DNA from 2 places in the Methylobacterium sp. HMF5984 genome. Region 1 is predicted to be linked to the other one. Evidence: riboswitches for the same ligand, from Rfam matches in the RefSeq annotation. Region 1 holds a riboswitch; the other holds the start of a gene.
The links. Region 1 has a riboswitch for cobalamin ahead of ACFZ8E_RS05545 (TonB-dependent receptor). Riboswitches for the same ligand answer to the same signal wherever they lie in the genome.
Positions count from the first base shown of each region.

Region 2: linked by a shared signal. The riboswitch ahead of ACFZ8E_RS19940 (CbtB-domain containing protein) and the one ahead of ACFZ8E_RS05545 (TonB-dependent receptor) in region 1 are both predicted to bind cobalamin.

Region 1 is NZ_JBJFLN010000001.1:1,184,477-1,187,831, forward strand. It holds gene ACFZ8E_RS05545 (TonB-dependent receptor) at 1-2,018, opposite strand, end outside; cobalamin riboswitch at 2,354-2,562, opposite strand; gene ACFZ8E_RS05550 (App1 family protein) at 2,647-3,355, opposite strand, start outside.
Region 2 is NZ_JBJFLN010000001.1:4,108,446-4,111,800, forward strand. It holds gene cobO (cob(I)yrinic acid a,c-diamide adenosyltransferase) at 1-398, opposite strand, end outside; gene cobU (bifunctional adenosylcobinamide kinase/adenosylcobinamide-phosphate guanylyltransferase) at 395-922, opposite strand; cobalamin riboswitch at 990-1,271, shown strand; gene ACFZ8E_RS19940 (CbtB-domain containing protein) at 1,308-1,484, shown strand; gene ACFZ8E_RS19945 (CbtA family protein) at 1,507-2,256, shown strand; gene ACFZ8E_RS19950 (DUF1636 domain-containing protein) at 2,249-2,617, shown strand; gene cobW (cobalamin biosynthesis protein CobW) at 2,636-3,355, shown strand, end outside.

The DNA of each region.
Region 1 (3,355 bases):
TGGTCGAGGCCGAGGTTGACCAGCCCGTAGGCCGGGCGTCGCGCGGTGTTGCCGAAATCGCTGAACACCTCGCCGACGTACTGGAACCCGACCCGTGCTTCCCAGGTCGGCGCGAAGGCGTAATTGAGCCAGAGGTTGGCGACCCGCTCGGGCACGTCGATCGGCCGGTTGCCGGCGTACGAAATCGTCGCGCCGTTCACGGCCTGGTCGAAGGAATCGTACTGCGCGTGCAGCAGGGCGAGGTTCGCGTCGACCCGCCAGAGCGGCGTGACCTGCAGCGAGAGCGCCGCCTCGACCCCGTAGGAGGATTGCCGGCCGACCTGCGTCGAGACGTTCGGCTGGCCCGGCACCGCCGAGATCAGGTTGTCCTTGACGATGCGGTAGCCGGCGAGCGTCCACTCGCCTCGGCCGTCCCAGAACACGCCCTTGGCGCCGAGCTCGACCTGCTCGCCGGTGGAGAGCTTGAAGCCGGCCAGCGATTGCGACAGCGTGATCAGGCTGTTCACCGGGTCCGTGGCGGTGGCGACCTGCGCATAGAGCGCGGTGTCCGGCGTCGGGTTGAACACCAGCCCGAAGCGGTAGCCGAGGCCCTGGAAGGACTTCTCGAACTGCGCGTTGCTCATCAGGTTCTCGCGCTGCAGGGTCGAGGCGTCGAACCGGACGCCGGACAGGAACGAGAGCTGGTCGGTGAGGATCAGCCGGTCCTCGGCGAAGACCGAGGCCTGGTCGGTGCTCGTCGCGTAGGCCGGGCTGGCGCGGCCGTTCAGCGGGAACGAGCCCGGGTCGTAATCCGTCAGCGGGACGCTGGTGACGAGGCCCGATCCGACGGTCGAGAAGTTGTTGATGTGCCGGAAGTCGATGTGGTTCACGTCGAAGCCGGCCAGGAACTCGTTGCGGAAGCCGAACAGCGTGCCCTTGAACGCGGCGTCGAACCGGTTCCCCAGCTGTTCCTGCTGGTGGTAGATTTCGGTGTAGTCGCTCCGGTCTACCAATCGCGTCGATCGGTTGAAGCTGTAGGTCTCGACGTCGAGCCAGTGGCGCCTGCTCTGCAGCCGGTAGGCGGTGTTGCGCACCGTGATGTCGGCGGTGGGCGTCCATTCCGTCTTGAGCTGGGTCCAGTTGTCCGCCCAGGTGATCTTGGCGTCGCGGACGTTGTAGTTCTTGAACCGGATGAAATCCGGGATGCGCCCGTGGACCAGCGGCGTGCCCCAGTAGCGCGCCGGCTCCTGATAGCCGAGGTCGTGGCTCAGGGTGAAGGCGAGGTCGGGCGTGGCCTGGAGCAGGATCGCGCCCGAGACCGCGAGGTTGCGGAAGTCGCCGTCCGGGCTGATCCAGCCGCCGGCGCGGTTGCCGCTGACGTTGAGGCGATAGGCCACCGCGTCGCCGATCGGGCCGCCGGAATCGAGGGCGAGCCGCGCGATGCCGTCCGATCCGACGCCGGCCCGCACCAGGTTGATGGACGTGAAGGTCGGCTTCTTCGTCACCACGTTGATGACGCCGCCGATCGCCCCGTCGCCGTAGAGCACGGAGGCCGGCCCGCGCAGCACCTCGATGCGCTCGACGTTCCAGGTGTCGAACGGGAAGGTCACCGTGTTGGCGCCGACGAACAGCCGCGTGCCGTCGTAGAGCTGCTGGATCGAGTTCGGCCCCGAGAACCCGCGGCTGGTGAAGGCGCCGTTGCCGTTGCCCGGCGAGGCGATGGTGGTGATGCCGGTGGCGTTCTGCGTCACGGCGTCCGCGATCGTGTCCTGGCCGCGCAGCCGCGCGGTCTCGCCGGAGATGACGTCGACGCTGCCGGGGGTCTCCAGCGGCGTGAGGCCGAGGCGGCTCGCGCCGCGGTCGGGCGTGCGCAGGTTGAGGCCGACCGGCGCGGCGCGGCTCAAGCCGACGCCGTCGCCCGCGACCGTGAGGGTGTCGAGCACGACGCTCGCCGATTCGCCGGCGACCGGCTGGGCGCCGGCATCTCGCGGCGGAGCGAGGATGACGAGCGCCGTGCCGGCGAGGAGCGGGCAGCGCATCGCGCGCCCGAGGGAACGAGCGGTTTGCAGAAGAACGAGCATGGATCGGATTCGGCTCTATCGGCGCGACGCGACGGCCTGCCCGACCCTCCATCTACATCGAATGTAACAATGTTACAATTAGGCGATCGGCCGAACGCGGCTCGGCCGCCGGCGCACGGATGCCGGGCGGCTTCCTGTGCGTCGTTCGGCGCGGGTCTCGCGGTGGGCAAGGGCATGGGAGGGACGTGCGGACGCGTGTGGTGGCACGTCACCGCGAACGAGGCCGCCCCGCATGCGCCGCGCGGGCCCATGCGTCTCGACACCCGTCGAGGCACCCCGCCCGACGCGTTTCGCGTGTGACCACGACTGACGGCAGGTCTCCTGGCTCGCGGGTCGCTGCCCCTCATCGTCTTCCCAGGCGCCGTGACCCAGTGACGTGTTGATGGAGGCTCGCCGCTTACAGTTGCGGGGGCAGCCGCGGCATTGGAAAGGCTCCTCGGAGCCTCGTCCTCACCGCGTTCCCTTTTGATCCCCGAGGGGAACCGTCCCCGCCAAGTGGCTTCCGCGGTCCCGAAGAGTCAACGGCCGGAATCACGCTCCTGTGAAGTGTGACCCGGCGGCGACAGCGACGGCGCGCACGGTGACGCTAGGTCGAGATATGCGATCCGTCCTGCGCCGACGCCTCGACGACGACGCTCGGCGGCAAGGTTCCTCCGGCGCCGCCGAGGACGGAGCCGAGGTCGCCCGGCAGGGCGGTCTCCGCGGTCAGCTCCGCCGGCTCGCCGCCGGCCGCGTGCTCGTCCGCCACCAGGGCGACCGCGCCCGGTGCGATCAGGCCGAGGCTCGCCGCGTGCCGGGCGATGGCGGTGCTGTCGGCGGCGATGACGAGGTGGCTGCCGGCGGCCGCGACGACCTGCGCCAGCGCCTCGATCTCGCGAATGCGGTCGGCGTCGCGCGACACGTTGCGGATGTAGACCGCCTTCACCCGGCCCGGATGGTCGGCGACGATCCGGCCGTAGACCTCCGGATCGTGCTGCCCGCTGTCGCCGATCAGCACGAACGGCAGGTCGCGATACAGCGACAGCATGTGGACGATCAGGGCGCGCTTGTGATCCTCCGCCCGGCGGGGGAGGGGGTGCTTCCACGACAGGCCCCATTCGCGCAGGAACAGGATCGGGCCCACCGGGATGCCGTGGATCGTGAAGAACTCCGACAGCATCTCGTACAGGCCCCACGGCGCGCGCGAGACGTAGAGCATCGGGTTGGCCTCGATGCCGTCCGGGCCGACGTAGAGGGCCCGGTAGAGCGCGGCGACGCCGGGGAAGGCGACGCGGTTCTCGGCATCCTCCACGAAC
Region 2 (3,355 bases), 2.9 Mb from region 1:
AGCTCGTCGAGGATCAGGAGACGGAGGCTCGGGTCGGCCATCAGGTCGGTCGCCCGGTTCCAGGCGTTGAGGCAGGCGGCGATGTCGCGGGCCTTGTCCTGCGTCTCCCAGGTGAAGCCTTCGCCCATCGCGTGCCACGCGACCCGGTCGCCGAAGGTCCTCAGCGCATGCGCCTCGCCGGTGTCCCACGCGCCCTTAATGAACTGCACCACGCCGACCCTGTGGCCGCGCCCCAGCATGCGGAGCGCCAGGCCCAGCGCCGCCGTGGTCTTGCCCTTGCCGGGTCCGGTGTTGACGATGAGCAGGCCCTTCTCGATCGTCTTGGCCGCGACCTCGGCGTCCTGCACCGCCTTGCGCTTCTCCATCTTCTCGCGATGGCGTTCGGCGTCGTCGGTCATGGCGTTCCATGCGGTTTGATGACGAGCGGCAGCCCGGCGACCGTCAGGACGACGCGGTCGCACTCGGCCGCGAGGCTCTGGTGGAGGCGTCCGGCCGCATCGCGGAAGCGGCGGGCGAGCGCATTGTCGGGCACGATCCCGAGGCCGACCTCGTTCGACACGAGGACGAGCGGCCCGTGCGCTTCCCGGCAGGCACTGCGGAGCGCCGCCGTCTCGGCGTCGAGGTCGGCATCGGCAAGCAGCAGGTTCGTCAGCCACAAGGTCAGGCAATCAACCAGCACCGGCCCCGGCGCCTCGGCGATCGCGGCGGCCAAAGCGTTCGGCACGTCCCGAGTGATCCAGTCGCCGGAGCGCCGCGCTCGGTGGAGGGCGATGCGCGCGCGCATCTCGTCGTCCCAGGCCTGTGCCGTGGCGAGGTAGAGCCACGGGCCCGGCACCGCCTCGATCAACCTCTCGGCGTAGGCGCTCTTGCCCGAGCGCGCACCGCCGAGCACGAGGGTCGTCCGAGGCGCGGCCTGCTGCATGGCTGGAACCCATGCCCCAACCCCTGTGCGCCCGTCAAAGCCTCCGTTGTGCGGGGAGACCGGACAGGCTATGGCTGGACGCGACGGTGCCCCGGAGACGGGGTGAAAAGGGAATGCGGTGAGGGGAAACCCGATGCCGCGGCTGCCCCCGCAACTGTAAGCGGCCAGGGTCCCCACGGCGATCCGAGCTTCGTTGAACCGACCTGTCCGAGATGGGACTGCGTTGCGGATCGAAGCCCGGAACGCCGTGGGAGCCCTCAGCTCCTGCCTTCGGCCACCGATGTTTCGGGAAGGCGGCAGGCGCTGCGATCCGCGAGCCAGGAGACCTGCCGTCCCCCGCGCTTTCTCGAACGCCGCCGGCGGGGCGGCCGGAGATGTTGTCGACATGACCACCCAGACCCTCACCCAGACCGGCACCCGCGCGAACGAGGGCTTCGTCGCCATCGTCGCCGCCGCCATGCTCGGCCTCGGGCTCGTGTTCCTCGCCGGCTTCTCGCCGGCCTCGGCGCTGCACAACGCGGCGCACGACTTCCGGCACACGCAGAACTTCCCCTGCCATTGACCGCCTGAACCCAGGCGTTCCCATGCTCATCCGGCTCCTGTCGGCGGCGCTCGCCGCCGGCTTCCTCGCGGCCGTCCTTGTGACGGGGCTCGAGCTCGCGCTCACCTCGCCGCTGATCATCGCCGCCGAGCGCTACGAGACCCAGGCCGCTCCCGGCGCCGCCGCCTCGGCGGCCCCGCTGGCCGGGCGCCTGCCGATCGTGCTCGCCCATGCCGGGCACGACCACGACACCAAGGCCGAGCCGGAATGGCAGCCGGCCGCCGGCCTGCCGCGCATGCTGTTCACCGGGCTCGCGACCCTCGTCGGCGGCATCGGCTACGCCCTGCTCCTCGGCGCGGTGATGCTGGCCACCGGCCGCGAGCCGTCGCCCGAGCGCGGGCTCGCCTTCGCGGTCGCCGGCTTCCTCGCCGTGGCGCTTGCGCCGGCTCTGGGCCTGCCGCCCGAGCTGCCCGGCAGCGAGGCGGCCCCGCTGGCCGCCCGCCAGGTCTGGTGGGTGATGACGGCGTCGGCCACCGCGATGGGGATCTATCTCATCGCGATCCGCCGGGTGCCGATCACCATCCTCGGCGGAATCGTGCTCATCGTCGCTCCGCATCTGGCCGGTGCGCCGGAGGTGGCGGCGACGCCGTCCGAGCTTCCCGCCGGCCTCGCCGCGCAGTTCGCCGCGCGCTCGCTCGCCATCGCCTTCGTGTTCTGGGCGGTGATCGGCTTAGCCTTCGGGCGCGCCTGGCAGACCTTCGGCCCGAAGGCCGCGGCAGGCGCCCGTGGCTGACACGATCCTCTACGTCTGCACCACCTGCCGGATGGAGAGCGATGCGCCGGACGGCCCGCGCGCGGGCGCCCGCCTCTTCGACGCGTTGCGTGCGCTTCCCGCCCCCGACGGCGTGACGATCGAAGCGGTCGAGTGCCTGTCGGTCTGCAAGCGGCCCTGCACCGTCGCCGTGGCGGCGGAGGATCGCTGGACCTACGTCTACGGCGACCTCGACCCGGCGGATTCCGCACGCATCATTCTCGACGGCGTCGGCCTCTACGCCGGCACGCCCGACGGGATCGTGCCGTGGAAGCAGAGGCCGCAGGAATTCCGCAAGGGCGTCGTCGCCCGCATCCCTCCGTTTCCGCCGCGCGCGGCCTGAGCCATCGGCGAGATCCCCATGAGCATCGTCCAGAAGATCCCCTGCACCATCGTCACCGGCTTCCTCGGGGCGGGCAAGACGACGCTGGTGCGCCACGTGGTCGAGAATGCCGGCGGGCGCCGGCTCGCGATACTCGTCAACGAGTTCGGCGACATCGGCTTCGACAAGTCGTTCCTCGCCGCCTGCGGCATCGAGGGCTGCACCGAGGATTCGATCGTCGAGCTTCCCAACGGCTGCATCTGCTGCACCGTCGCGGACGACTTCATGCCGGCGATGACGGCTCTTCTCGATCGCCCGAACCCGCCCGAGCACATCCTGATCGAGACGTCCGGCCTCGCCCTGCCCAAGCCCCTGGTCCAGGCGTTCCAGTGGCCGGCGATCCGCTCGCGGGTGACCGTCGACGGCGTCGTCGCGGTCGTGGACGGGCCGGCGGTCGCGTGGGGCGCCTTCGCCGAGGACCCCGAGGCTCTGGCCAACCAGCGCGCCGCCGATACGGCGGTGGACCACGACAACCCGCTCGAGGAGGTGTTCGAGGACCAGCTCCTCTGCGCCGACCTCGTCGTGCTCAACAAGGCGGATCTTCTCGACGCCGCCGGCCTCGCGCAGGTGCGGGCCGAGGTGGAGCGCCAGCTTCCCCGCGCGGTGAAGGTGGTCGAGACAGCCCACGGCAAGATCGACCCGCGGGTGCTGCTCGGCCTCCAGGCCGCCGCCGAGGACGACCTCGACGCGCGCCCCTCG